DNA from 4 places in the Enterobacter sp. UNJFSC 003 genome. Region 3 is predicted to be linked to each of the others. Evidence: predicted binding sites of a transcription regulator. Region 3 holds the regulator's gene; each other region holds the start of a gene.
What was found. Region 3 encodes PurR, which represses purine synthesis genes. Its sites were predicted from a motif close to CANGCAAACGTTTGCNTG; they were not measured.
Positions count from the first base shown of each region.

Region 1: carA (glutamine-hydrolyzing carbamoyl-phosphate synthase small subunit) is a predicted target of PurR. The motif match lies at 5,160-5,177, and genes of this name have one in related genera.
Region 2: cvpA (colicin V production protein) is a predicted target of PurR. The motif match lies at 4,587-4,604, and genes of this name have one in related genera.
Region 4: glyA (serine hydroxymethyltransferase) is a predicted target of PurR. The motif match lies at 4,952-4,969, and genes of this name have one in related genera.

Region 1 is NZ_JBAKHK010000004.1:199,965-207,568, reverse strand. It holds gene V5P19_RS13055 (autotransporter outer membrane beta-barrel domain-containing protein) at 1-130, shown strand, start outside; gene V5P19_RS13050 (YgdI/YgdR family lipoprotein) at 178-411, opposite strand; gene carB (carbamoyl-phosphate synthase large subunit) at 551-3,775, opposite strand; gene carA (glutamine-hydrolyzing carbamoyl-phosphate synthase small subunit) at 3,794-4,942, opposite strand; gene dapB (4-hydroxy-tetrahydrodipicolinate reductase) at 5,396-6,217, opposite strand; gene ispH (4-hydroxy-3-methylbut-2-enyl diphosphate reductase) at 6,423-7,373, opposite strand; gene fkpB (FKBP-type peptidyl-prolyl cis-trans isomerase) at 7,375-7,604, opposite strand, start outside.
Region 2 is NZ_JBAKHK010000001.1:230,558-238,161, reverse strand. It holds gene hisJ (histidine ABC transporter substrate-binding protein HisJ) at 1-534, opposite strand, end outside; gene argT (lysine/arginine/ornithine ABC transporter substrate-binding protein ArgT) at 760-1,542, opposite strand; gene V5P19_RS01080 (UbiX family flavin prenyltransferase) at 1,833-2,402, opposite strand; gene purF (amidophosphoribosyltransferase) at 2,492-4,009, opposite strand; gene cvpA (colicin V production protein) at 4,043-4,531, opposite strand; gene dedD (cell division protein DedD) at 4,698-5,393, opposite strand; gene folC (bifunctional tetrahydrofolate synthase/dihydrofolate synthase) at 5,383-6,651, opposite strand; gene accD (acetyl-CoA carboxylase, carboxyltransferase subunit beta) at 6,720-7,604, opposite strand, start outside.
Region 3 is NZ_JBAKHK010000002.1:255,642-263,245, forward strand. It holds gene V5P19_RS07275 (MFS transporter) at 1-848, opposite strand, end outside; gene V5P19_RS07280 (YnhF family membrane protein) at 1,012-1,101, opposite strand; gene purR (HTH-type transcriptional repressor PurR) at 1,399-2,424, shown strand; gene punR (DNA-binding transcriptional activator PunR) at 2,441-3,352, opposite strand; gene punC (purine nucleoside transporter PunC) at 3,467-4,666, shown strand; gene cfa (cyclopropane fatty acyl phospholipid synthase) at 4,966-6,114, shown strand; gene V5P19_RS07305 (riboflavin synthase subunit alpha) at 6,146-6,787, opposite strand; gene mdtK (MdtK family multidrug efflux MATE transporter) at 7,013-7,604, shown strand, end outside.
Region 4 is NZ_JBAKHK010000001.1:37,217-44,820, reverse strand. It holds gene V5P19_RS00210 (DUF1007 family protein) at 1-387, opposite strand, end outside; gene csiE (stationary phase inducible protein CsiE) at 513-1,790, shown strand; gene V5P19_RS00200 (3-phenylpropionate MFS transporter) at 1,787-2,932, opposite strand; gene V5P19_RS00195 (DoxX family protein) at 3,106-3,528, shown strand; gene glyA (serine hydroxymethyltransferase) at 3,582-4,835, opposite strand; gene hmpA (NO-inducible flavohemoprotein) at 5,139-6,329, shown strand; gene glnB (nitrogen regulatory protein P-II) at 6,365-6,703, opposite strand; gene glrR (two-component system response regulator GlrR) at 6,784-7,604, opposite strand, start outside.

The sequences.
Region 1 (7,604 bases), on a different contig from region 3:
TCAATTAGAGCTGGGTATTACCGGCAATCTAAACGAGACCACGACGCTCTCTCTTCGTGCCAGCGGCGAGTGGGGTGAAAACAGCTATGCCGCTTACGGCGGTCATATTCTGCTAAACCACCGCTGGTAGTAGATCAGAATGGAGCATAAAAGCAGTGGCTAAGGCCACTGCTTTTTTTAATTGTCCAGTTCGCCCATGGATTTCACCTGGTCGCGGTTAATCTGCTCAGTTTGACCGGTCTCGGCATTTTTGTAGGACACCAGTCCGGTATCGTCATCCACCTGCGGTTTGCCATCGGTGACGATGGTGCGGCCGTCTGTGGTTTTAACTGCCTGATTAGACGAACAGCCCGCAACGGTAAACATTGCAGTGGCAGCCAGAATAGAAGCGATCAGTAATTTATTTTGCATGGTGTTTTCCCCTGCTCTCAGTTGAATTTCGTTATCGACCTAACCATTTTAGGCTAACTGACTGAATGCGGATGGAAAACCAGAAGGTTCTGAAGGTGGGGATAATGCCCGGCAATCGTTGATTGCCGGGCATTCAGGCTTACTTATTAATCTGTGCGTGCATTTCCTGCACCGAAATCACCTTCTCGGTCGCGTCTGCGTTCAGCGCCATGGCTGTAGCGAAACCGCCGTTCAGGGTCGTATCGTAGTGCACTTTGTACTGCAGTGCGCTGCGGCGAATCAGCTTGGAGTCTTCAATCGCCTGACGGCCAGCAGTGGTGTTGATGATGTAGGTGTATTCGCCATTCTTGATACGGTCCTGAATGTGCGGACGACCTTCATGCACCTTGTTCACCAGACGCGGGTTGATGCCAGCTTCACCCAGCACAATCGCCGTACCGTGGGTTGCATCCAGCTCGAAGCCCTGTTTGAGCAGCTTAGCAGCCAGGTCAACCACGCGCTCTTTATCGCCTTCGCGAACGGAGAGCAGCGCACGGCCCGATTTTCTCATGGTAGAGCTACTGCCCAGCTGTGCCTTCGCGAAAGCTTCAGCAAAGGTTCGCCCAACGCCCATCACTTCCCCGGTAGAGCGCATTTCTGGCCCTAACAGCGGGTCAACGCCCGGGAATTTGTTGAACGGCAGCACCACTTCTTTCACCGAGTAGTACGGTGGGATGATCTCTTTGGTCACGCCCTGCTGAGCCAGCGTCTGACCTGCCATCACGCGCGCCGCCACTTTCGCCAGCGGAACACCGGTGGCCTTGGAGACGAACGGGACAGTACGCGCTGCACGCGGGTTCACTTCAATCAGGTAGACTTCGTTGTCTTTCACGGCGAACTGGACGTTCATCAGGCCGCGGACCTGCAGTTCGAAGGCCAGCTTCTGCACCTGCTGGCGCATAACGTCCTGAATTTCCTGGCTCAGCGTGTAGGCGGGCAGAGAACATGCCGAGTCACCCGAGTGTACGCCCGCCTGTTCGATGTGCTCCATGATACCGCCAATCAGCACCATTTCGCCGTCGCAGATGGCGTCAACGTCCACCTCTACCGCATCGTCAAGGAAGCGGTCGAGCAGCACTGGCGCATCGTTAGAGACGCTGACAGCCGTCTGGAAGTAACGGCGCAGGTCAGCTTCGTCGTAGACGATTTCCATCGCGCGGCCGCCGAGTACGTATGATGGACGCACAACCAGCGGGTAGCCGATATCCTTCGCTTTCTCTACAGCCATCTCAATGGCGGTGACGGTGGCGTTTGCTGGCTGTTTCAGCTTCAGGCGGTCAACCGCCTGCTGGAAACGCTCGCGGTCTTCTGCACGGTCAATCGCATCCGGGCTTGTACCGATAACCGGTACACCTGCCGCTTCCAGCGCGCGCGCCAGCTTCAGCGGGGTCTGTCCGCCGTACTGCACGATAACGCCTTTTGGCTTCTCGATACGTACGATTTCCAGCACGTCTTCCAGTGTTACCGGCTCGAAGTAGAGACGATCAGAGGTATCGTAGTCGGTAGACACGGTTTCCGGGTTACAGTTGACCATGATGGTCTCGTAACCGTCTTCGCGCAGCGCAAGAGAGGCATGCACGCAGCAGTAATCAAACTCGATGCCCTGGCCGATACGGTTTGGGCCACCGCCCAGCACCATAATTTTGTCACGGTCTACGGACGGATTGGATTCGCACTCGTCTTCATAGGTGGAGTACATGTACGCGGTATCGGTAGAGAATTCCGCCGCGCAGGTGTCCACGCGCTTGTAGACCGGGTGCAGGTCATACTGGTCGCGCAGCTTGCGGATTTCGGTTTCACGTACGCCCGCCAGTTTTGCCAGACGCGCATCGGCGAAGCCTTTACGCTTCAGCACGCGCAGGAAGTCAGCATCCAGACCCGTAATGCCCAGCTCTGTTACCTGCTCTTCCAGACGCACCAGCTCTTCAATCTGCACCAGGAACCAGCGGTCGATGTTGGTCAGGTTGAACACGCCGTCGACGGACAGGCCCGCACGGAAGGCATCGGCGATGTACCAGATACGCTCTGCGCCCGCGTCTTTCAGCTCGCGGCGGATTTTTGTCAGCGCTTCCGGGTCGTCCAGGCTCACTTTCGGGTCAAAGCCGGTCGCGCCCACTTCCAGACCGCGCAGCGCTTTCTGCAGGGATTCCTGCTGCGTGCGGCCAATCGCCATCACTTCGCCGACTGATTTCATCTGGGTGGTCAGACGGTCGTTCGCGCCCGCGAACTTCTCGAAGTTAAAGCGTGGAATTTTGGTGACAACGTAGTCGATGGACGGCTCGAAGGACGCAGGCGTGCGGCCACCGGTGATGTCGTTCATCAGCTCGTCGAGGGTGTAACCCACCGCCAGCTTCGCCGCCACTTTCGCAATCGGGAAGCCGGTTGCTTTAGAGGCCAGCGCTGAAGAACGAGACACGCGCGGGTTCATTTCGATAACAATCAGGCGACCAGTTTTCGGGTTCACCGAGAACTGCACGTTTGAGCCGCCGGTTTCGACGCCGATTTCACGCAGTACCGCCATCGAGGCGTTACGCATGATTTGGTACTCTTTGTCGGTCAGCGTTTGCGCTGGCGCAACGGTAATGGAGTCGCCCGTGTGGATACCCATCGCATCGAAGTTTTCGATGGAGCAGACAATGATGCAGTTGTCGTTTCTATCACGCACCACTTCCATCTCGTACTCTTTCCAGCCAATCAGTGATTCATCAATCAGCAGCTCTTTGGTTGGGGAAAGATCCAGACCGCGTTCGCAAATCTCTTCGAACTCTTCGCGGTTGTAGGCGATACCGCCGCCGGTACCGCCCATGGTGAAGGAAGGACGGATGATGCATGGATAGCCAACGTCAGCGGCAACGGCCAGCGCTTCTTCCATGTTGTGCGCAATGCCAGAACGCGCGGTGTCGAGACCGATTTTCTTCATTGCCACGTCGAAACGGCGACGGTCTTCTGCTTTATCAATCGCATCGGCGGTCGCACCAATCATGGTGACGCCGAACTCTGCCAATACACCCTGACGCTCCAGCTCCAGCGCGCAGTTCAGCGCCGTCTGGCCGCCCATGGTTGGCAGCACCGCGTCCGGACGTTCTTTCTCAATGATTTTGCGCACCACTTCCCAGTGAATCGGCTCAATGTAGGTTGCATCAGCCATTTCCGGGTCGGTCATGATCGTGGCCGGGTTAGAGTTGACCAGGATTACGCGGTAACCCTCTTCACGCAGGGCTTTACACGCCTGCGCGCCGGAGTAGTCGAATTCACAGGCCTGGCCGATAACAATCGGGCCAGCGCCGAGGATCAGGATGCTTTTTATGTCTGTACGTTTTGGCATTGTCTTCTCAGCTCCTGATTATTTAGCGGTCTTACGGTATTGCTCGATAAGTTCGATGAAGTGATCGAACAGCGGCGCGGCATCGTGCGGGCCCGGGCTGGCTTCCGGGTGTCCCTGGAAGCTGAACGCAGGCTTATCGGTGCGATGGATGCCCTGCAGGGTGCCATCAAACAGTGATTTATGCGTGACGCGCAGGTTCGCCGGCATGGACGCTTCGTCCACCGCGAAACCGTGGTTCTGTGCGGTAATCATCACCGTGTTGTTATCAATGTCTTTCACCGGATGGTTACCACCGTGGTGACCGAATTTCATCTTGATGGTATTCGCACCGCTCGCCAGCGCCAGCAGCTGATGGCCGAGGCAGATACCGAATACCGGAATGTCGGTTTCCAGGAAGGACTTAATAGCGGCGATGGCGTAATCGCACGGTGCCGGGTCGCCGGGGCCGTTGGAGAGGAAGATGCCATCCGGGCTCATCTTCAGCACCTCTTCAGCCGAGGTTTGCGCCGGAACAATCGTCAGGCGGCAGCCGCGGTCAACCAGCATGCGCAGGATGTTGCGCTTGGCACCAAAATCGTAGGCCACCACGTGGAACGGCAGCTCGCTCTCGGGTTTTGCTTCCGGCAATTCGCCTTCCAGCGTCCAGCTCCCCTGTGTCCAGCTGTAGGCTTCTGCGGTGGTCACTTCTTTCGCCAGGTCCATACCGTTCAGACCCGGGAAGGCTTTCGCCTTTTCAAGCGCCAGGGCTGCGTCCAGGTTATCACCCGCAATAATGCAGCCGTTCTGCGCACCTTTCTCCCGTAGCAGGCGCGTCAGCTTACGGGTATCGATATCGGCAATCGCCACAATGTTATGGCGCTTCAGATAAGAAGAGAGGTCTTCAGTGTTGCGGTAGTTGCTGGCAATCAGCGGCAGGTCGCGAATGACCAAACCTTGCGCATGCACCTGAGAGGATTCTTCGTCAGCAGCATTGGTGCCGACATTGCCGATATGAGGATAAGTAAGAGTAACGATTTGGCGAGAATAGGAAGGATCAGTGAGGATTTCTTGATAACCGGTCATTGAAGTATTGAAAACGACTTCCCCAACCGCCGAACCTGTTGCCCCTATGGCCCGACCGATAAACTGGGTTCCGTCTTCCAGAACCAATAGCGCTGACTTAATCAAAACACCCTCCAGAGAATATTCACTCACTTTATTTGCATATTAATTCACAACAACGTTATGAGCAACGCAAATTTGCTGCCGGCGGATTTTCGGCAAACGGCGGCATTCTGGGGATTTGGTGGGTGAAAGTCAACTGAAAACGGATATTTTGTTTATTCTTTTGCACGCCTGGTGGCTGAAATGCAGATTAAGCGATAAAAAGATCAGGTAAATCACTGTGGGAAACGCTTGCGCAGAGACTTTAATAGAAACAGAGCCGTATGAACAATAAAAAGTGGACCAAGTGGTCAAAATTTACATTCAAGCAACACAAAATACAATCAAGTCGTTATCTTTTGCGCATTTAGAGAAAAAAAACAGACAAAGAAGAGAAAATAAAAGGGCAATAAAATATTGCCCTATGCAATCAAGTAATTACGACTGCAATAACCACATCACGATGGGTAATAATACTTACAAATTATTGAGATCTAGCACGTCTCGCATGTCAAAAAGGCCATTTTCTTTGCCTTTTAACCATAAAGCGGATCGTACGGCACCGTTCGCAAATGTCATACGGCTTGAGGCTTTATGCGTAATCTCGACACGTTCGCCAATATCGGCGAACATCGCTGTATGTTCGCCGACGATATCGCCCGCACGTACGGTGGCAAAACCAATCGTTCCCGGAACGCGTTCGCCCGTATACCCTTCACGGGAATAGACCGCGACGTCTTTCAAATCTTTATCCATTGCATGGGCAATTGCCTCACCCATCGCAAGCGCCGTGCCTGATGGCGCGTCGACTTTATAGCGGTGATGCGCCTCGACAATCTCAATGTCGGTATAGTCGCCCATCACTTTGGCTGCTTTCTCCAGCAGCTTCAGCATCACGTTGACGCCAACGCTAAAGTTGGCAGCAAAGACAATCGCGATCTCGTTTGAAGCATCCTGTATGGCAAGCTTACCGGCATCATCAAAACCAGTGGTACCGATGACCATTCCTTTACCGTGCTGACGGCAAAATGCCAGATGGTTCAACGTTCCTTCCGGGCGCGTAAAATCGATGAACACATCAAAATCATCTTTGACCGCATCCAGGCTGCTCTGCACGCAGACCCCCGTCTTTCCAGCGCCAGCCAGCTCGCCCGCATCCGTGCCCAGAAGCGATGAACCTTCACGCTCCAGCGCCGCGCCAAGCGCCACGCCATCCATCTGTAGTGCCGCCTGAATCAGCTGACGGCCCATACGTCCACCCGCGCCCGCAATGGCGACACGGATCTGTGCATCATGCATAGTTATTCTCTTACGTTAAAATGATGTAAACCGTTTTCAGAGTAACCACCCTTCGCTGAGGCTGCCAACTGAAAACACCTATAATTAGAATTTAACGTGAAACCGCCTTAAATATCAGTAAAAGACATGATTTTGTGGTCACGATAAAGTAAGGGATAAAAAAAAGGCCAGCACAGGAGGTGCTGGCCTTTTATCAGAAAAGGGATTATTCCACTTCACGGGCGTCGATACGCAGCTCTTTCGGCACTTCGAAAACAATGTTCTCTTCACGACCTTCCAGCGGTACGGCTTCGCCACCGCCCAGCTCCTGCAGACGAGTAATGACGTTCTGCACCAGAATATCCGGTGCGGAAGCGCCTGCCGTCACGCCGATGCAGTTCGCGTTTTTGACCCACGCTTCCTGAATATCCGTCGCGTCATCAATCAGGAATGCAGCTTTCCCCATTCGCTGGGCCAGTTCTGCCAGTCGGTTGGAGTTAGAGGAGTTTTTGGAGCCGACAACCAGCACCACATCAGCCTGTTCAGCCAGCGCACGCACCGCTTCCTGGCGGTTTGTCGTGGCGTAGCAAATATCATCCTTACGCGGCCCGACGATTTTCGGAAAGCGCTGGCGCAATGCGTCAATCACGTCGGACGTATCATCTACGGAAAGCGTTGTCTGCGTCATAAACGACAGTCGCCCTTCGTTTTTCACGTTCAGCGTGAGGACATCTTCCGGCGACTCGACCAGATACATCCCCCCTTCCGGATTGCTGTACTGCCCCATGGTGCCTTCCACTTCCGGATGGCCCGCATGGCCAATCAGAATCGACTCTTCACCACGGCGGCTGGCGCGCGCCACTTCCATATGTACCTTGGTTACCAGCGGGCAGGTGGCGTCGAACACGGTCAAATCGCGACTTTTCGCTTCATTACGTACTGCCTGAGAAACGCCGTGCGCGGAGAAAATCAGAATCGCGCCATCCGGCACTTCGCTTATCTGCTCGATGAAGATAGCGCCGCGCTCACGAAGGCTATCAACCACATAACGGTTATGCACCACTTCGTGACGCACATAAATCGGCGCGCCGTAAATCTCCAGCGCGTTTTCAACAATGCTGATAGCGCGGTCTACACCGGCGCAGAAGCCGCGCGGGTTAGCCAACAGGATCTGCATTTCAGGCCTCCAGTGCTGGGTCAATCTCCAGCACTTCAACATCAAAATGAACGGTACGCCCGGCAAGCGGATGGTTGAAGTCAACCGTGATGGAATCACCGTTGATTTCGCGGATCACACCAGGCATTTCGCTGCCGTCCATAGCGGTAAAGAGCATAATTGCCCCCATTTCCGGCTCGCCCGCGTTCATAAACTCACGACGCGAGAAATACTGGATCAGGTCCGGGCTTG
Region 2 (7,604 bases), on a different contig from region 3:
GTCAATACGGCCAGCCGTCAGGTCTGCATAGATGTTTTCCTGGCCCTGGTACGAGACGATTTCAATGCCTTTCGGTGCCCAGTGGACATTGCCGTAGGTTTCCTGCGTGGTGCCCTGCAGCACGCCCACGCGCTTGCCTTTCAGCGAGTCAATCGTTGGCTGAATGTCAGAGGCATTCGCCACGACCAAACGGGAGTCTGCCGCATAGAGTTTGTCAGTAAAGGCAATCTCCTGCTGACGCTTTTCAGTGATGGAGAGAGAAGACATGATGACGTCGATTTTCTTGGCTTTCAGCGATGGGATCAGCGCGTCCAGCGGGTTCTCAACGTAGGTACATTGTGCTTTGATGCGTTTGCACAGCTCGTTGGCCAAATCAATGTCAAAACCGACCAGTTCACCCTTCGTATTCTTCGATTCGAACGGGGCATAGGTAGGATCGGTACCAATACGAATTTTTTGCGGAATGGCTGCGAATGCCGCGGTAGCGCTGGAAAAGGCGAGCACCAGAGAAAGTGACAACACGAGTTTTTTCATATCTGTCCTCAACAAACTGTCTTTATACGGGTTTTTACGACGACGGGGTGTCGTTAATGTGCCATTAATCCCCATAGTCAGGCAAAGAATAATGCCTTCCACACGGGATTTTTTGCATTATAAATGCGTAAGTATGCACAAGGCGATCCAATACAGTGCATGAATTGCACTGTATTGGATCATAAACCCTGGCAACGCACCTTATTGGTGCATCGCCATCGTGCGTTAGTCACCGTACACGTTGAAGTCGAAGTATTTCTTCGCCAGTTTGTCGTAAGTACCGTCTTTGCGCAGCTCGGTGAAGGCTTTGTCAAAGGCAGCTTTCAGCTCGGTATCGTCCTTACGCAGGCCAATACCGGTGCCGTCACCAAAGTATTTTTTGTCTTTAACAGACGGGCCCGCAAACGCGAATTCTTTACCTGCAGGCTGCTTGAGGAAGCCTTCGCTCGCGGCAACCTCATCCTGGAACGCCGCATCCAGACGGCCCGCCGCCAGGTCAGAGTAAATCAAATCCTGGTTTTGATAAGCCACCACGTCTACGCCCTTCTCGCGCCAGTTGGCATTCGCAAAACCTTCCTGAGTAGAGCCCTGAAGCACACCCACATGTTTGCCTTTCAACGAGTCGATGGTCGGCTGAATAGGAGAACCTTTGGCCGCAATCAGACGGGAATCCGCAGCATAGAGCTTGTCAGAGAAGGCAATCTCCTGCTGACGTTTTTCGGTGATGGAGAGAGAAGAGATAATGGCGTCAATTTTCTTGGCTTTCAGCGACGGGATCAGCGCATCAAAGTCGCTGCCCACCCATGTGCATTTCACTTCCATGCGTTTGCACATTTCATTTCCCAGATCGATATCGAACCCAACAAATTCGCCTTTCGCATCCTTGGATGAGAATGGTGCGTAAGTTGCGTCCGTACCGATACGAACTGTCTGTGGCAGTGCCGCATAGCTACCTGCTGCTGCACTTAACCCCACGAGCAAAGACAGAGCCAGAACCGTCTTCTTCATACATTTACCCTCAAGTACCGTGATTTTATTATGTATTGTGTTGTGTGTTGTGTTGCAGGCTTCTCTTGCAGGTCTTATGCCACATTGCCGTCTGGTCAAAAATTCGACGTTAAATATGTTAATAAAACGTTGCGATATTGCCTTAATGAGGAAAGATAGCAGGTCTGCCGAACGAACCGCAGAGGGAAAAAGGGAAAAAACGAATTAAATGTCGAGGATATGATCGCGGTTGCAGTTTTGCCCTGTAACAGGGCAAGTTGTCTTTCCATGCACGCTAGTTGTGCACGCCCTCATGCACCCTGCCAGCGGGTGAAGAGGTCTTCCGGCAGGTCGATATCAAACTGGTCCAGCACGCGGTTGACCGTCTGGTTGATCACGTCATCAAGCGTTTGCGGGCGATGATAGAACGCGGGAACCGGGGGCATAATCACCGCGCCCAGCTCGGCAGCCTGGGTCATTAAACGTAAGTGCCCCAAATGCATCGGCGTTTCGCGCACGCACAAAACAAGCGGACGTCGCTCTTTGAGCACCACGTCGGCTGCACGCGTTACCAGCGTATCGGTATAGCTGTTCACAATGCCGGAGAGGGTTTTAATGGAACAGGGCAGGATCACCATCCCCGCCGTTTTAAACGAGCCGGAGGAGATGCTGGCGGCGATATCACGGGCATCGTGAACCACATCAGCCAGGGACTGCACATCGCGCAGGGAGAGATCGGTTTCAAGGGAAAGGGTCTGACGCGCCGCCTGGCTCATGACCAGATGGGTTTCCACTTCTGCTACGTCACGCAGTACCTGCAACAGACGTACGCCATAAACCGCGCCGCTGGCACCGCTGATCCCTACAATGAGTCGTTTCATGATTTTTGCCCTTGCTGATTTCAGGGCTGACTGTGCAGGATTTTACGGGGAGTTGCAAGTGAGGGCGAACGCCCTCACTTGCGGAGACATCAACCTTCGTTGTGCATCTCTAAGCTTTCAAGATCGTTCTGCAGCTGGACAGCTTTCGCATCGTCATTACGCAGTGAATCAAGGTAGTCGAGATACTGCTGATCAACGTCTTTGGTGACATAAACGCCGTTGAACACCGAGCATTCGAACTGCTGAATATCCGGGTTCTCAGCGCGCACCGCGTCGATCAGATCGTTCAGATCCTGGAAAATCAGACCGTCGGCCCCGATGATTTGACGAATCTCGTCCACTTCACGGCCATGAGCGATCAGCTCCGTCGCGGTTGGCATATCAATGCCGTACACGTTCGGGAAGCGGATTTCCGGTGCCGCAGAGGCCAGGTACACTTTTTTCGCACCGGCTTCACGCGCCATCTCGATAATCTGCTCAGACGTGGTGCCACGCACAATAGAGTCATCCACCAGCAGCACGTTCTTGTCGCGGAATTCTGCACGGTTGGCGTTCAGTTTACGGCGCACGGACTTACGACGCAGCTGCTGGCCCGGCATGATGAAGGTGCGGCCAACGTAGCGGTTTTTAACGAAGCCCTGACGGTATGGCTTATCCAGTATGCGGGCAATTTCCAGCGCGATGTCGCAGGAGGTTTCCGGGATAGGAATCACCACGTCAATGTCCAGGTCGTCCCACTCGCGGGCAATTTTCTCGCCCAGCTTGGTCCCCATATTCACGCGCGCGCTGTATACGGAAATTTTGTCGATAAACGAGTCCGGGCGAGCAAAGTAAACGTATTCGAACAGGCACGGGTTGCTGACCGGGTTATCTGCACACTGGCGGGTGAACAGCTGGCCCTTCTCAGTGATGTAAACCGCTTCGCCCGGCGCAACGTCGCGCAGGAATTCAAAGCCCAGGGTATCCAGCGCCACGCTTTCAGAGGCCACCATATATTCGGTACGGCCATCGCCAAGATCGCGCTTACCGAGCACCAGCGGACGAATGCCGTTTGGATCCCGGAAGGCAACCATCCCGTGACCGATAATCATCGCCACACAGGCGTATGCACCGCGGATCAGGCGGTTTGTCGCGGCAACGGCAGCAAAGATGTTGTCAGCTTCCAGCGGGTAGTGACGGAAATTATCCAGCTCGCTGGCAAAAATATTGAGCAGGATTTCAGAATCAGAGGTGGTGTTAATGTGGCGACGTTTCTCTTCGAACAGCTTCTTACGCAGCTCATGCGCGTTGGTCAGGTTGCCATTGTGGGCAAGCGTGATGCCATACGGTGAGTTGACGTAGAAAGGCTGAGCCTCAGAGGCGCTGGAACTGCCAGCAGTAGGATAACGAACGTGACCAATCCCCATATTACCTTGCAGACGCTGCATATGGCGAGCTTCAAACACATCGTTTACCAGGCCATTCGCCTTGCGTAAACGGAAGCAGTTGTGTGCATCAATGGTGATGATACCCGCAGCATCCTGACCACGGTGCTGGAGCACCGATAACGCGTCATAAATAGACTGGTTTACCGGCATGAAACCGGCGATACCGACAATACCGCACATTCGTCTTTTCCTCGTTAAGCCACATCTCAGAGCTTACGCCCTGGGCAAGAAACTCGACGAGCTTTGCAGATAGTCAAAGAACCATCTGATGATGAAGCTGAATTCTGGAATCAGCTGCGATTTCTGCCAGTCTTCACTTTTTGAAAACCCGGTAAAGGTATCCAGGAAGAACAGTATCGCGGCCACAATCAGCACGCCTCGCAGTGCGCCGAAACAGATCCCGAGCACCCTGTCCGTTCCTGACAGACCGGTTTTCTCGACCAGCTGACCTATCACGTAATTGACGATAGCGCCAACAATCAGCGTCGCGATAAACAGCACCGCGATGGCGATTCCGTTTCGGACCAGTTCATCTTCAAAGCCCGTGAACCAGACAGACAGGTAAGTGTAGTAATGACTGGCAACAAAGAAAGCACAACCCCATGTTACCAGCGATAACGCTTCACGAACAAAGCCACGGATCAGGCTAACCAGACAGGAAAAACCAATCACCGCAATGATGGCGTAATCAATCCAGACCATATGTGTCCCACGATTTAACGCCCTGTCATCCAGTTCGGGGCGAATTCTAACAGAAAAAGAAAACGTTTGCGTAGGGATTTCCTTCCCGCGCGTAAATAAAAAAGGCGCTGAAAAAATGTTCAACGCCGTCCCTTTCCGCCTCTCTCTTTAAGGGAGCAGGTCGGACTTAGTTCGCACTATAGTTCATCACCACGCCGCTCAAACCGGAGATTTGCTTCAGTTCACCCAGTGAACCTTTCAGCTTATCTTTAGAGGCTTCCGGGCCCACAAGGATACGGGTAATTTTACCCTGCACCGGTGTGGAAGGTGAAGTGTAAACACGGTATCCCGCAGCGCGCAGTTTACCCACTACCTCGTTGACTTTATCGGCATTTTTAAGCGCGCCGAGCTGGACAACATAGGCTTTAGCCGTTGGCGCAGCATCTGGCTGAGTCGATTTTGCCGGAGGCGGCGTCTCTGACGCGGCGGCCAGCTGCTCTGCGGTTTTATCACGCTGTGGCTTAGGCTGCGGTTTCTCAACGGGCTTTGGTTTTTCTACCGGTTTTGGCTGCTCAACCGGAACAGGATCGATCTCACTGTTGGTATTCGCCGCCAGACGCGACGGGTCCAGCGATGGTGCAGCCGCATCACCTGCGCGCACCTCTTCGGCAGCACCTTCCGGCGGCTGGGCAGGAAGCGCCTGCGTTGCAGCAGGCAGCATATCCGGCTCGTCGCGATCGCCCGGTTTTGGCACCAGCGGAATGGCTGCAAACTCATCCTGATAATGTTTTTTCTGCCCGTCGAGCAGTCCCGGAAGAATAATCACCCCGAGCGCGACCAGCACAATGGTTCCTGTTAAACGGTTCTGAAACTTACTCGCCACCGGTTCTCCCCGCGTCCATTACTTCCATGACATGTGCCACCGTGTGGAATGACCCACACACCAGCACGGTATCTTCTGGTTTAGCATCCGCCATCACGGCATGCCAGGCCTGAACCACGCTTGTAAAGATTTTGCCTTCGCTGAGATGTTCCATCAACTGTTCAGCAGTGGCGCCACGTGGCCCTTCCAGAGGAGCACAATACCAGCTATCGACCACAGTCTCCATGCAGGCAAGCGTACCGCCGATATCTTTATCATGAAGCATACCGATAACCGCCAGCACGCGCCCAGTTTTTGGTAACGATTTGAGACGTCCTGCGAGATACGCCGCCGCATGCGGGTTGTGCGCCACGTCCAGAATCACCCGCGGTGACTCGCTGACAATCTGAAAACGTCCCGGCAGGATCGCGTTCTGAATGCCCTCACGAATGGCCTGCTCGCTGACCTTCAGTCCACTGGCACGCAGCGCCGCCAGCGCGGTCGCCGCGTTAGGCTGCGGTACCTGCGGCAGCGGCAGGTTGTCCAGTGTGCCTTGGGTATCGCAGAAACGCCAACCGCCGTCCTGAACCTCATACTGCCAGTCTACGCCGCGGCGCAAAAGCTGAGCGCCCTTCTCTTTTGCAACATCTGCAATGGTGTGCGGCATGTCAGGTTCACCCACGACGGCAGGCTTGCCCGCGCGGAAAATACCGGCCTTCTCGCGGCCAATGCTTTCGCGATCTGGCCCCAGCCAGTCGATATGGTCCAGCGCGATGCTGGTGACCACGGAAACATCAGCATCCACCATATTGGTGGCATCAAGACGCCCGCCGAGACCGACTTCAAGGATCACCACGTCCAGCTGGGCCTGTTTAAACAGCCACAGCGCCGAAAGCGTACCGTATTCAAAATAGGTTAATGAGATCTCACCGCGCGCGGCTTCAATTTCCGCAAACGACGCCGCGTGCGCCGATTCCGGCAGCTCGGTATTCTGCACGCGTACCCGCTCGGTATAACGCACCAGGTGCGGAGAGCTGTACACCCCCACCCTGTAGCCAGCGGCCATCAGGACAGATTCCAGCGTACGGCAGGTGGTGCCTTTACCGTTGGTGCCTGCAACGGTAAACACGAAGGGGGCTGGCTTCAGCACGTCGAGACGCATCGCGACCTGGCTTACGCGCTCAAGCCCCATATCGATGGTTTTACTGTGCAGATTTTCCAGATAAGAAAGCCACGCGACCAGGGGCGACGTGGCTTGGGGAATGCTTTTATTTTCCATGATGCCCGGTTCTTTAACGGTTTAGAAAGCAAAAGGGCAGCGCCGACCGGCCCTGCCCTTTTCAGTTATCAGGCCTCGGGTTCCTGATCCGGTACAACCACGCCTTCGCGCGGCTCATCCGGGCTCGGCGACGGAAGATTCATCAGCTTCGCCAGAACGCTTGCCAATTTCAGGCGCATTTCCGGACGGCGGACGATCATGTCGATAGCGCCTTTCTCGATGAGGAATTCACTGCGCTGGAAGCCCGGCGGCAGTTTTTCTCGAACGGTCTGTTCGATTACGCGAGGACCGGCAAAGCCAATCAGCGCTTTTGGCTCAGCGATGTTCAGATCGCCCAGCATCGCAAAGCTTGCAGATACGCCACCCATGGTTGGGTCGGTCAGCACAGAGATGTACGGCAGACCACGTTCCTGCATTTTTGCCAGCGCCGCAGAGGTTTTCGCCATCTGCATCAGGGACATCAGCGCTTCCTGCATACGCGCGCCGCCCGAGGCGGAGAAGCAGATCAGCGGACAGTTGTCTTCAAGAGCCTGCTCAACAGCACGTACGAAACGCGCGCCGACCACTGAACCCATTGAGCCGCCCATAAAGGAGAACTCAAACGCTGCAGCAACAACCGGCATCTCGTGCAGGGTGCCTTTCATGACGATCAGGGCGTCTTTCTCGCCGGTCTCTTTCTGGGCAGAGGCCAGACGATCTTTGTATTTTTTGGAATCGCGGAACTTCAGCACATCTTTCGGCTCAAGCTCGCTACCCAGTTCTACCAGAGAACCTTCGTCCAGCAGGCTATGCAGGCGGTTACGCGCCGACATACGCATGTGGTGGTCACATTTAGGACAAACCTCAAGATTGCGTTCCAATTCTGCACGATACAGAACCTGGCCGCAGCTATCACACTTCGTCCACACCCCTTCAGGAATGCTCGCTTTGCGAGTCGGGGTAATGTTGCTTTT
Region 3 (7,604 bases):
ATCGCCACCATAATGGCAATCAGCAGGGTCAGGAAGCCTTTCAGGGTACCGCTCACAGAACGGTCGGCCAACTTGCCCCCGAGGTAATTACCGATAGAGAAGCCCACGCCGATCAGCACCAGCATCGCGGTAATAAAAAGCGGCGTTGCATGCATTATCTCGTGCAGTACCGGGGAAATATAGGTGTAGAGCGTAAACATCGCCCCTGCTCCGAGAACGGTTGTCAGCAGCGCAGAGAGCACTTGAGGACGCACCAGCACTGAGAGTTCTTTACGCACATCCGGACGTTCGCCCGCGCTGCCTTTCGGTAACGAGAAGAACAGGGCGATCATCGCCACCACACCCAGCCCGGCAGTGGCGAGGAAGGACATCCGCCATCCGATCGCTTCCCCCATCCAGGTTGCAGCAGGTACGCCGCCAATATTGGCAATCGTCAGCCCCATAAACATGGTCGCCACTGCGCTGGCCTGCTTATGTTTGGGCACCACGCTTGCGGCAACGACAGAGCCCAGCCCAAAGAAGGCGCCGTGGTTCAGGCTGGTCAGAATACGGGACAGCATCAGCGTGGTGTAATCCGGCGCAATGGCGGAGAGCACATTGCCCAGCGTAAAGATGGCCATCAGGAAAATCAGCGCGTTGCGTCGCGCCCGATGCGAAAGCAACAGCGTCATCAGCGGAGCCCCCACCATCACGCCAATGGCGTAGGCGCTGATCAACATACCGGCCGCAGGGATAGAAACCTCTACGCCTTGGGCGATAACGGGCAATAACCCCATCGGGGAAAATTCAGTGGTGCCAATCCCAAAAGCGCCGATCGCCAGGGCCAGCAGGGGAAAATTGATTTTCATGCGTCAACTCCGGATGCCGTGTTATGTCGTAACACAGAACAAAGAAGCGGAAAGCATGACATCAATCACAAAAAATGAGAAGTTAACAAATTGGCAAAAGATTTTTGCCAGAGGGGTAACAATCGGGATAAGCAGGAGGGAGAGAACGCTCCCTCCGCGTAAATCAGTGCAGTACTGCCGTCAAACCTGCGGCAACAATCAGCGCCAGCACAATCACGGTCGTCGTCAGCGAAAACTTCAGATCGGTATTCATCAATTTTTCTCCTTTTAATCCCCCCACAAAAAGTGAGTCTGCTCATTTTTACACAGTTTACGTCAAAAATCTTCCTGGATTTAAACGGATATCCACTTTTGCTCTTCCCCTTTTCACCAAGATAGGACAAAATTCCACGCTAAATTTATTAGCGTACCGGCCATTGACCCCCTCCTGACGTCCTGAGTCGTTTTCCCGGCGTGTCGCAATTCCAGATTGCGTAATAAGGGTGAGAGAAGGCAAACGTTTACCTTCATGTTTTTCAGGAGCTTAGGATATGGTCTGGAGTGACATTTAATGGCAACAATTAAAGATGTGGCAAAACGCGCAAACGTTTCCACTACAACCGTATCACATGTTATTAACAAAACCCGTTTCGTTGCGGAAGAGACGCGCAATGCCGTCTGGGCAGCGATCAAGGAACTGCACTACTCGCCGAGTGCGGTTGCGCGCAGTCTTAAAGTTAATCACACCAAATCCATTGGTTTGCTGGCCACCAGCAGTGAAGCGGCCTATTTTGCCGAGATCATTGAAGCGGTAGAAAAAAACTGCTTCCAGAAAGGCTATACCCTTATCCTGGGCAACGCGTGGAACAACATTGAAAAACAGCGAGCCTATCTGTCAATGATGGCGCAGAAGCGCGTGGATGGTCTGCTGGTGATGTGCTCCGAGTACCCGGAGTCGGTGCTTTCCATGCTTGAAGAGTATCGCCACATACCGATGGTCGTTATGGACTGGGGTGAAGCGCGTGCCGACTTCACCGATTCCGTGATTGATAACGCCTTCGAAGGCGGTTATATGGCGGGACGTTATTTGGTGGAACGCGGTCACCGCGAAATTGGTGTGATACCGGGGCCGCTGGAGCGCAACACCGGTGCGGGCCGCCTGGCCGGGTTTATGAAAGCGATGGAAGAAGCGATGATCGCGGTGCCGGAAAACTGGATTGTTCAGGGTGACTTTGAACCCGAATCAGGCTATCGCGCGATGCAGCAGATTGTCTCCCAGCCGCACCGTCCGACCGCCGTCTTCTGTGGTGGTGACATCATGGCGATGGGTGCACTCTGTGCGGCAGATGAGCTGGGGCTGCGCGTACCGCAGGATATTTCCGTCATCGGGTATGACAACGTGCGTAACGCGCGCTTCTTTACCCCTGCGCTGACCACCATTCACCAGCCAAAAGATTCACTGGGCGAAACAGCCTTCAATATGCTGATGGACAGGATCGTCAACAAGCGAGAAGAATCCCAGTCAATTGAAGTTCATCCTCGCCTTATTGAACGCCGTTCCGTTGCGGATGGTCCGTTCCGCGACTACCGTCGTTAATCTCATACGGAGCCCGCTACGCTGGCTCCCGTAACCACTCCCGGTTAAGCGTATCACTGTCTCCCAGGTAATCCAGAAGCCAGGCCATTGCAGGTGATACATCGCTTTGCTGCCATGTCAGGCAACAGGCGGCATCCGGGAAGGGGTTCTCCAGCGTCAGCGCAGCCCATTCACCCGTGTCAATGCGCGGGCGCGCAAAATGGCCAGGCACCATTGCAACGCACAGCCCGGCGCTGAGGCAGGTCGCGGATGATTCCCAGTCCGGGGCCACAACCCGGCGCTGGTTATCCAGCAGCCAGGTAATACGCTTGGGCAACGAGCGCGAGGTATCTTCCAACACCAGCGACGGCCAGTTGCGCAGCGCGTCATCGCTCAGCGGCCCTTCCATTGTCGCCAGCGGATGCTCACGCGCCACCACGCATTTCCAGTTAAGCATGCCCATATCGCGGAACGCATAGCGCCCCCCGACGGGGATCGCCTGGGTTGCCCCAATCGCCATCTCCACCCTGCCGTCCGCCAGCGCGTCCCAGACGCCGTTGAACACCTCCTGGGACACCCGCAGCTCCACATCCGAGAAATGACGATAAAAATCAACAATCATCTGCCGCGTTCGTTCCGGTTTGACGATGTTATCTACCGCGATGGAAAGATGCCCTCGCCAGCCGTTAGCAATCTGCTGACACTGTTCTCGGGTGATCTGCATTTTTTTGATAACAGATCGCCCTTCTTTCAAAAACCACGCCCCGGCAGGCGTTAACTCAACGTCGCGATGACGCCGTTCAAACAGGGGAACCGCCAGCCACTCTTCCAGCTGGCGTACCGTATAGCTTATCGCCGAGGGCACGCGGTGTAGCTCCTGCGCTGCACCGCTAAAGCTGCCGTTACGCGCGACGGCATCCACAACTTCAAGAGAATAATCTGACCACATTTTCTGCCTGCAAAATTTTTGAATGCACCCGCCAAATATTAGCGTTTCACAAGCCGCTTTGCACTCCCTACACTCTGCGCCAACGTACACCTGCCTCCTCAAGGAGAAGAAATAATGCAACCTCATAAAGGATTTTTAGTCTGGCTCGCCGGTTTGAGCGTGCTGGGCTTTTTGGCCACCGATATGTACCTGCCGGCCTTTGCCGCGATGCAGGAAGATTTACAGACCCCGGCTGCCGCCATCAGCGCCAGCCTGAGCGTATTCCTTGCCGGCTTTGCCTTCGCGCAGTTGCTCTGGGGCCCGCTTTCCGATCGCTTTGGTCGTAAGCCGGTCTTGTTGCTGGGTCTGGCTATTTTTGCCGTGGGCTGTCTGGGGATGCTGTGGGTACGCGATGCAGCCTGGCTGCTGGTGCTGCGCTTCGTGCAGGCCGTTGGCGTATGTGCCGCAGCGGTGACCTGGCAGGCGCTGGTGACGGATTACTATCCTGCTTCACGCACTAACCGCATTTTCGCCACCATTATGCCGTTGGTGGGGCTTTCGCCCGCCCTCGCCCCCCTGCTGGGAAGCTGGCTGCTGGCGCATTTCGACTGGCAGGCCATCTTCGCCACGCTGTTTGCCGTTACCCTGGTGCTGATGCTGCCCGCGTTTACCCTCAAGCCTGCGCCTAAAAAGGAGCCGCTGCCGGAAGCGAAGCCGATCACCTTTACCTCTTTGCTGCGGGCGAAGGCGTATCGCGGTAACGTCCTGATTTATGCGGCCTGCTCTGCAAGCTTCTTCGCATGGCTGACCGGCTCGCCGTTCATTCTGCATGATATGGGCTACAGCCCTGCAGCCATTGGCCTGAGCTACGTCCCGCAGACCATCGCCTTCCTGGTCGGTGGCTATGGCTGTCGTGCTGCGTTGCAGAAATGGGAAGGTCAGCAGATGCTGCCGTGGCTGCTGGCGCTGTACGCGTTGAGCGTGATCGGCACCTGGGCTGTGGGCTTCGTTCCGGGCGCAGGCCTGGTTGAGATTTTGATTCCGTTCTGCGTGATGGCTATTGCCAACGGTGCCATTTACCCTATCGTCGTGGCGCAGGCATTACGCCCATTCCCGCAGGCAACTGGCCGTGCAGCCGCGCTGCAGAACACGCTGCAGCTGGGTTTGTGCTTCCTGGCAAGCCTGGTGGTCTCAGCCCTGATCGCCACCCCACTGCTGACCACCACCAGCGTAATGCTGTTTACCGTCGCGTTGGCCGCCATTGGCTACCGTATGCAGTCTTCCGCGCATCGGGAGCAAAAAGAGGGAGCTCGGGCAGAAACGTCGCATGCATAATCGCGCTGGAAATTATGTTACGTTTCAGTGATTAGGTTGCTAAGAATTTTCTATTGAATCACCAAATTTTGAGGCCTATACTAAATTTGGTTCGATTAAATACGATAAATATTAAGTGTTAACGGGAGCCGGAGTGCTCCCGTTTTTCCATGGAAGGCATTTCGGCAAGGGTTATCTCCCTTCCTCTGTTCTACGTCGGATACTAGCCTCGCGGGGAATTACCGTGAGATTTCTCACAAACCATAAAAAGCGTCTACGCTGTTTGAAGGTTCTGATCACAGCAAGGTGATGGAGAAGCTATGAGTTCATCGTGTATAGAAGAAGTCAGCGTTCCGGACGATAACTGGTCCCGGATCGTCAGTGAACTGTTAGGTCGTGCAGGCATCACGATTAATGGGCCTTCCCCCTCCGATCCGCAGGTCAAGCATCCCGACTTTTTTAAACGCGTGTTGCGCGAGGGATCGTTAGGATTGGGCGAGAGTTATATGGACGGCTGGTGGGAGTGCGAACGGCTGGATATCTTTTTCACCAGCGTGTTACGCGCCGGTCTTGAAAACCAGCTTCCTCGAAACCTGAAAGACACGCTGCGTGTTGCGTCTGCCCGATTGTTCAATCTGCAAAACAAAAAGCGGGCGTGGATTGTCGGCAAAGAGCATTACGATCTTGGTAATGACCTGTTCAGCCGTATGCTTGACCCTTTGATGCAATACTCCTGCGCCTACTGGAAACAGGCCACCACGCTTGAAGAAGCGCAACAGGATAAGCTGCGTCTTATCTGCGAAAAACTGCAGTTACAGCCAGGTATGCGTGTGCTGGATATTGGCTGCGGCTGGGGCGGTCTGGCATGGTTTATGGCGACGCATTACGGGGTGAGCGTCGTCGGTGTCACCATCTCTGCCGAACAGCAAAAAATGGCGCAGGAACGCTGTCGCGGGCTGGACGTCGATATTCGCCTGCAGGATTATCGTGATTTGAACGATCAATTTGACCGCATTGTTTCCGTAGGCATGTTTGAGCACGTGGGGCCGAAAAATTACGACACTTACTTCGAGGTAGCGGATCGTAATCTGAAACCAGATGGCATCTTCTTATTGCACACCATTGGCTCAAAGCGAACCGACAATAGCGTTGATCCCTGGATCAACAAATACATCTTCCCGAACGGCTGTTTACCGTCCGTGCGCCAGATTGCCAATGCCAGTGAGCCTCACTTCATTGTGGAAGACTGGCATAATTTTGGCGCGGATTATGATACGACCTTGATGGCCTGGCATGCCCGTTTTCAGGAAGCCTGGCCGGAGATTGCGGACAACTATTCCGAACGATTTAAACGGATGTTCAGCTATTATCTGAATGCCTGTGCGGGCGCATTCCGCGCGCGCGATATTCAGTTGTGGCAGGTGGTCTTTAGCCGGGGTATTGAACAGGGTTTACGGGTCGCCCGCTAAAAATATAACCCCGGCGCACCGGGGTTATTTCTTATTCTTCTTCCGCAGCATTAATTATTGCGGCTTCTTTTGCCGCCATTACGCGCTCAACGGTATCCACGACCGCCTGGGTTTGCGGATCAATTTCGATATTCACGCGCTGCCCCAGTTTTTTGCTGGCTAGCGTCGTGCGCTGAAGCGTCTCTGGAATTAAATGGACGCAAAAACGCGTTGGCGTAACTTCCCCCACGGTCAGGCTAATCCCATCAATACCAATAAATCCTTTATACAGGATGTATTTCATGAGGGTGGGGTCCTGGACTTTAAACCAGATCTGACGGTTATTTTCAGAGGTCACGATCTTTGCGACTTCAGCGGTCGTCATGATATGTCCGGACATCAGATGGCCGCCAATCTCATCGCTGAATTTCGCTGCCCGCTCGACGTTCACGGTATCACCCACCACCAGCTCGCCAAGATTGGTGATGCGCAGCGTTTCTTTCATTAAATCAAAGCTAATCTGATTGCCGTTAATTTCGGTCACCGTCAGGCAGCAGCCGTTATGGGCAATCGAGGCACCGGTTTCGATACCGTCCAGCATATATTCCGGCAGCTCAACCACGTGAGTACGGAAATTGGGTTTCTCATCAATAGACACCACTTTCGCAGTGCCCTGCACAATACCAGTAAACATGCTTACAACTCCTGTATTTTCCTGACGGTGATGACACCGTTTAATCCCACCACAATAACAGTTGGAAAAACAGGTTGCCAGCGGAGCGCATTGACTGGCGATTTTTCCACTAGATAATTAGTTAAACCCCGCTACAATAGCTGGCACCCCCCTGCATTTTCTTCTTGCTGCCCGTTTCGGCGGCTTTTTTACTCTCTCAAATAACAACAATACAAAGGTGTTCACGTGCAGAAGTACATGAATGAAGCGCGGCAATTATTGGCACTGGCTATACCGGTGATCATCGCGCAAGTGGCCCAAACTGCAATGGGATTTGTGGATACGGTGATGGCGGGTGGCTACAGCGCCACCGATATGGCGGCCGTAGCGATAGGAACCTCAATCTGGCTCCCAGCAATCCTCTTTGGTCACGGCCTGCTGCTGGCGCTCACGCCGGTTATCGCACAGTTGAACGGTTCCGGCCGTCGCGAACGTATTGCCCATCAGGTACGCCAGGGGTTCTGGCTGGCGGGTTTTGTCTCGGTGCTGATTATGGTAGTGCTCTGGAACGCCGGACATATTATTCGCGCCATGCACAATATTGACCCCGCGCTGGCTGATAAAGCCGTAGGCTATCTGCGCGCCCTGCTCTGGGGTGCGCCCGGTTACCTCTTTTTCCAGGTTGCGCGTAACCAGTGTGAAGGGCTGGCAAAAACCAAGCCCGGCATGGTGATGGGCTTTATCGGCCTGCTGGTGAACATTCCCGTCAACTACGTCTTCATCTACGGTCATTTCGGCATGCCTGAGCTTGGCGGCGTAGGCTGTGGGGTGGCTACAG
Region 4 (7,604 bases), on a different contig from region 3:
CTGCGGATGAGCGAGCGGGAGGATAAAGGTCAGCACCGCCTGATGCCCCTCCCGCGATAAACCATACTCCGTCGGTCTGTTGAGAAATTTCACCTTTTGACCGTTATGCCAGAACTCGGTGAAGTAGTGTTGCCCCAGCACGTTGGCCATCACTTCCGCCGCCAGCTTTTTCCAGACCTCATCCCCGGCCTTTGCATTTCCCGCATCGTAAAGCAGATCCGCAGAGGTGATTTCATCCATCGTCCAGCGCATTTTCAGGCCGCTCAACTGCGTCCCGTCCGTGACCAGTTCGGTTTTCAGGCTGATGAAACTGTGAGGATGCGCGCGGGCGGTGAAGGTGAAAACTGCCAAAAATAACGCCAGCACGCTGTGTTTAACTATTTGCATCTCTTCCCCACGTCAAAAATTCTGTGATGTTCGCCAGCAATCCTGAGTGAAAGGCCTGCCGGTGCGCTTTTCAGCGTTCATCCTTTAGCTATTCTTATCAAACATTCATACTGGATACCTGACAGATGATGACGACGCTTGAAATTCCATCTGTGCTTTCCAGTTCGCAGCGCCGCTGCCAGGTGCTTTTGATGCTTTACCTGCCCGATGCTGCCGTCACCGCAGAGAGCATTATTGCTGCTAACGGCGTGGACGACTCCATGGCACGGCAAGATATAGCCGAGACGCGCGATGAAATCCAGCGCTATCACCGGCTCGATATCGTTACGCACCCGGACGGCAGCTTTCGAATTGAAGGCTCTGCCCTAAATCAGCGTTTGTGCCTGCTGCACTGGCTACGCAGGGCGCTCCGGCTTTGCCCGCAGTTTGTCTCGCACCAGTTTACCCCGGCATTAAAAACCGCACTTAAACAGCATGGTATTGCCCGCCCGCTTTATGACGACGCTAACCTTCGGGCGCTGATCAACTTCTGCTCGCGCAGGCTTCAGCGCCAGTTTGAGTGCCGCGATGTGCAGTTCTTGCAGCTGTTTTTGCAGTATTGTCTGATTCAACACCATCAGGGCAATACTCCCCAGTTTTCACACGTCCAGCGCAGCTGGACGCAGTCGAGAGGCGAATACTTTACGGCGCAGGAGATCGTTCGACACTGGAAACGGCGCGTTCCGCAGGGGACGCATAGCGACGAACAGCTGTTCCTCGCCCTGCTATTTATGATGCTGCGCACGCCCGATCCGGTGCTCGATACCCACCAGCAGGATCAGCGTCTGCGCCGGACTATTGTGCGGATGGTCGCGCGCTTTCGGGCGCAAACCGGGATGAAGTTCAGCGATGAGCAGGGACTGACCGACCAGCTGTATGTCCATCTTGCTCAGGCGCTGGACCGTTCCCTGTTTGAAATCGGCATAGACAATAGCCTGCCTGAAGAGATCCACCGCCTCTATCCCCGGCTGTTACGCACCACCAAGGAGGCGCTGTTTGAGCTTGAGGCCGAATTTGGACTGCGTTTTTCCGATGAGGAGATGAGTCTGGTGGCGGTGATCTTTGGCGCCTGGCTGATGCAGGAAACCGACCTCCACGAAAAGCAGGTGTTCCTGCTGACGGGAGAAGACACCGTCTGTGAGGCGCTCATTGAGCAGCAGCTGCGCGAGCTGACGTTGCTACCGCTCAATATTCGTTATCTGCCACTACAGGCCTTTCAGAAAGAGGGCGCACCGCGCGAGGCTGCGCTGGTTATCACCCCCTATCCTACCGTTCTGCCGCTGTTCTCGCCGCCCATCATCCACGCCGTCGAGACGCTGAATCCGCAGCAGCAAGAGCATATTCGCGCCATGCTGGAGTCTTAGTTAGCTACGCGCGCGGCCACTTTAGGACGAACAAACATGGCCGGGAGCGCAACCAGCGCCATCACCCAGAACACGCCGTGCCCCAGATGCTGGTACAGGAAGCCCGCGAAGACCGTCATAATCGCAATACTGCCGCCCATCGCCACCGCAGAGTAAACGGCCTGCAGGCGAATGACGTCCCCACCTTCTCGTGCAGCGATATAGCGCATCGCCGCCAGGTGACAAACGGTGAACGTTCCGCAGTGCAGGATCTGCGCCACGATCAGCCACGGCAGCGCGGTGGTCCAGCCCATAATCCCCCAGCGCGCCACGCCGCATACGGCAGAGAGCAGCAGCAGATCGCGGGCACCAAACCGTCGGAACAGCTTCTTGCTGAGAGCAAAGATAATTACTTCAGCGACCACCCCTAGCGACCACAGATAGCCCACGGCTGTCGCGGAGTAACCTGCCCCCTGCCAGTAAATGGCGCTAAAGCCGTAATACGCCGCATGCGCCCCCTGAAGGAGGCACACGCAGGCCAGAAACCGCCAGCTTTGGGCAACCAGGCTACGCCAGGCGGGCCAGCCAGCACTTTCCTGATGGCGACTTTCGCCTTGCGGCATGACCGATGGACGTAGCAGCATTCCCAGGAGCATGGAGGCGATACCGATACTCAGCAGCGCAAGAATCGCCTGGTAATCGTAGAGGCTGACCAGCTTCCCGACCAGCGCCGAGCCGATCACAAAGGCAATCGATCCCCACAGGCGTACGCGCCCGTAGTCCATCGTGATCTGTTTTTGCCAGGTGTTCGCCAGCGCGTCCGTCAGCGGGACAAGCGGCGAGAAGAACAGGTTAAAGCCAACCATGATCGCCATAAGCCAGGCGAACTGGTTGCTCACCCAGAAGCAGGCAACGAAGACCAGCGTTAACAGGGCAAGAATACGCACGGCGTTAATAAGTAAGGAGGGATCACTGACGCGCGGTGCAATCAGCAGACTTCCCAGAAAACGCGCGACCAGCCCAGCCCCCAGCAGTACGCCAATGCTTTCAGGGGTAAGCCCAATTCCTTTGAGCCAGACGCTCCAGAAAGGCAGAAAAATACCGTAGCTAAAGAAATACGTGAAATAGCTGAGCGCCAGCCAGCGCGTGGAATGCAAGACCATGAATCCCTCCCGAAATGGTGGCGATAGTCTGGCGAGAATAGCGAAATTAAGCAAGTACATAGCCTGCTATAAATTAACGATAAATTAACATCGGAGAGAGCCGCAGGGTTTATGGCGGGGAGTGAAAATGTGTATTACGTTTAAATTACATCACTTGCAGAGGTATTTCTGCCATGAACGCACTTCGTTATTTTGATTTCGGCCAGTCACGTCATCTGATGCTATTGATTGCCCGCATCGCCCTTGTTGTATTGTTTATTATCTTTGGCTATCCGAAACTGACGGGATTCAGTGGAACCGTACAGTACATGACGTCACTCGGCGCCCCCATGCCGATGCTGGCGGCCATTATTGCCGTCGTGATGGAGGTTCCCGCCGCGATCCTGATCGTGCTTGGTTTTTTCACCCGCCCACTCGCCGTGCTCTTTATTTTCTACACCCTGGGCACGGCGGTGATTGGCCACCCTTACTGGGACATGACCGGTGATGCGGTCGTGCCAAATATGATCAACTTCTACAAAAATATCAGCATTGCTGGCGCGTTTCTTTTACTGACGATTGTCGGGCCGGGGGCAATTTCTCTCGACCGACGTTAGCCATAAAAAAAGGCCGCATTCGCGGCCTTTTATTTTTCTGCATCGCTGAAAAATTATGCGTATACCGGGAAGCGTGCGCAGATATCCAGAACTTTACCTTTGACGCGCTCAATTACCGCTTCGTCATTGATGTTGTCCAGAACGTCACACATCCAGCCTGCCAGATCTTTCACTTCGGCTTCTTTAAAGCCGCGACGCGTCACAGCCGGAGAACCGATACGGATACCGGACGTCACGAACGGGCTCTTCGGATCGTTTGGCACGCTGTTTTTGTTCACGGTGATGTTGGCGCGGCCCAGGGCAGCGTCAGCTTCTTTACCAGTCAGGTTTTTATCAACCAGATCCAGCAGGAACAGGTGGTTTTCAGTACCGCCAGACACCACTTTGTAGCCACGGTTCAGGAATACTTCCACCATCGCTTTTGCGTTTTTCGCAACCTGCTGCTGGTAAACTTTGAACTCTGGCTCCATCGCTTCTTTCAGCGCTACCGCTTTAGCTGCGATAACGTGCATCAGCGGGCCGCCCTGCGCGCTTGGGAATACGGCAGAGTTCAGTTTCTTATACAGATCTTCGTCACCGCCCTTCGCCAGGATCAGGCCACCGCGTGGACCTGCCAGAGTTTTATGGGTAGTAGTGGTCACGACGTGTGCATGCGGAACCGGGTTCGGATAAACGCCAGCAGCAATCAGACCGGCAACGTGCGCCATATCCACGAAAAGGTAAGCGCCGATGCTGTCTGCGATTTCACGCATTTTTGCCCAGTCAACAATACCGGAGTAAGCAGAGAAACCGCCGATGATCATCTTCGGTTTATGGGTCTGCGCCTGCTTCGCCATGTCTTCGTAGTCAATTTTACCGGTTTCATCAATACCGTAAGGGATGATGTTGTACAGCTTACCGGAGAAGTTAACCGGGGAGCCGTGAGTCAGGTGACCGCCCTGGGCCAGGTTCATACCCAGAACGGTATCGCCCGGCTGGAGCAGCGCGGTGTAGACAGCGAAGTTAGCCTGAGAGCCAGAGTGCGGCTGAACGTTAGCGTAGTCAGCGCCGAACAGCTCTTTTGCACGGTCGATGGCCAGTTGCTCAACGATATCAACATACTCGCAACCGCCGTAGTAGCGTTTGCCCGGGTAACCTTCAGCATATTTGTTGGTCAGCTGAGAACCCTGCGCCTGCATGACGCGCGGGCTGGTGTAGTTCTCGGAGGCGATCAGTTCAATGTGCTCTTCCTGACGTACTTTTTCCTGCTCCATAGCCTGCCACAGTTCGGCATCATAATCGGCAATGTTCATTTCACGCTTTAACATCCGCATCTCCTGACTCAGCTAACAAGTAAATTTTGGCCTGAAAAGGCAGTCCTGATGGACGACGGGCAACAGTATAACTGAATCGTTCTGTGATAACAGGTCTTGACAAACGATTTTACGCAAACGTTTACCTCCACGCCACGCAAGGGTTTGAGGAATAAAGCCCTCACCATTTTGAACGGATTTCTTTTCAGGTTTGTGATGCATATTTTTCACGATGCAAAGAACCATTTACATTGAAGGGGTATTTTTATAAGATGCATTTAAAATACATCATCAAAGTAACAATTGAAGGAAGTTGCTATGTTAGACGCTCAAACCATCGCTACCGTGAAGGCTACTGTTCCCCTGCTGGTTGAAACGGGCCCTAAACTGACCGCCCATTTTTACGATCGTATGTTCACGCATAATCCAGAGCTCAAAGAGATTTTTAATATGAGCAACCAGCGTAACGGCGACCAGCGTGAAGCCCTGTTCAATGCCATCGCAGCCTATGCCAGCAATATTGACAATCTGGCGGCGTTATTACCGGCGGTAGAGAAAATCGCGCAAAAACATACCAGCTTCCAGATCAAACCCGAGCAGTACAACATTGTCGGCAGCCACCTGCTGGCCACGCTGGACGAAATGTTCAACCCGGGTCAGGATGTCCTGGACGCTTGGGGCAAAGCCTACGGCGTGCTGGCAAGTGTCTTTATCAACCGTGAAGCGCAAATCTATAGCGAAAACGCCAGCAAGCGCGGCGGCTGGGAAGGTACTCGCGCGTTCCGTATCGTAGAGAAAACACCCCGTAGCGCGCTGATTACCCACTTTGAATTTGAGCCGGTGGACGGCCAGCCCGTTGCGGATTATCAGCCAGGCCAGTATCTGGGCGTCTGGCTGAAGCCTGAGGGCTTCCCGCATCAGGAAATTCGCCAGTACTCACTCACCCGTAAGCCAAACGGTAAAGGCTATCGCATAGCGGTGAAACGCGAAGAGGGCGGTCAGGTTTCCAACTGGCTGCACAACGACGCCAGCGTAGGTGATGTGGTTCATCTGGCTGCACCTGCGGGTGACTTCTTTATGGCCGTTGATGCCAATACCCCGGTCACGCTGATCTCTGCTGGTGTTGGACAAACGCCCATGCTGGCGATGTTAGACACCCTCGCAAACGCAAACCATAGCGCACAGGTTAACTGGTTCCATGCTGCCGAAAACGGCGACGTGCATGCCTTTGCGGAAGAGGTAAAAACGCTGGCGACCGATTTACCCCGCTTCACGGCGCATACCTGGTATCGCCTGCCTACGGAGGCTGACCGCGCGGCGGCACGTTTTGACAGCGAAGGGCTGATGGATTTAAGCAAACATGAAGGGGCATTTAGCGCGCCGGACATGCAGTTCTACGTGTGTGGACCCGTGGCGTTTATGCAGTATGCCGCGAAGCAGCTGGTGGAGCTGGGCGTGAATAAAGACAACATTCACTACGAATGTTTTGGGCCTCATAAGGTGCTGTAATGTAAAAAACCCCTCGGGAGAGGGGCTTTTTATTATCAAATCGCCGCGTCGTCTTCTTCACCGGTGCGGATACGGATCACGCGCGCCACGTCAAACACGAAGATTTTACCGTCGCCAATTTTGCCCGTTTGCGCCGTGCGGATAATGGTATCCACGCAGGTATCCACGATATCGTCGCTCACCACGATTTCAATTTTCACTTTCGGCAGAAAGTCCACCATGTACTCTGCGCCACGATAAAGCTCGGTGTGGCCCTTCTGACGACCGAAACCTTTCACTTCTGTCACTGTCATCCCGGTGATGCCAACTTCAGCCAGCGCTTCACGTACATCATCCAGTTTGAAAGGTTTAATAATCGCATCAATTTTTTTCATGGTGGGTCCTTAAACTCTTGCCTGTAAGCTGCCTCGTAATCGATTGCTCACAGTATCATATTCATTCGAATTTTGTGGTACTACTCTTTAAAATCGTTTGCTTCAAGCTCATGGCGCGACAGCAGCTTATAGAACTCGGTTCGGTTGCGCCCGGCCATACGCGCCGCATGGGTCACGTTGCCTTTCGTAATTTGCAGCAGCTTACGCAGATAGTTCAGTTCGAACTGGTTTCGCGCTTCAGCAAAGGTCGGCAACGCCGTATTTTCCCCTTCAAGCGCCTGCTCCACCAGCGCATCGCTGATGACGGGCGAAGAGGTCAGCGCCACGCACTGTTCAATGACGTTGACCAGCTGGCGCACGTTGCCGGGCCAGCTTGCGGTCATCAGCCGCTTCATCGCGTCGGTTGAAAACGCACGCACAAAGGGTTTATGGCGATCGGCGGACTGGCGCAAAAGATGGTTTGCCAGCAACGGAATATCTTCCGCACGCTCGGCCAGCGCCGGGATCTTAAGATTGACCACGTTCAGGCGATAATAGAGGTCTTCACGGAATTCGTTGCGCGCCATCACTTTCGGTAAATCGCGGTGCGTGGCGGAGAGAATACGGACGTTGATGTCGATATCGCGGTTGCTGCCCAGCGGACGAACCTTACGCTCCTGAAGCACGCGCAGCAGTTTGACCTGCAGCGGCGCGGGCATATCACCAATTTCATCGAGGAAAAGCGTGCCGCCTTCTGCAGCCTGGAACAGCCCTTCCCGGCTGCTTACCGCACCGGTAAAGGCACCGCGAGCGTGACCAAAGAGTTCTGACTCAAGCAGTTGCTCCGGCAGCGCACCGCAGTTAATGGCGATAAACGCGTTTTTGCTGCGCGGGCTAGCGTTGTGGATCGCCTGCGCCAGGA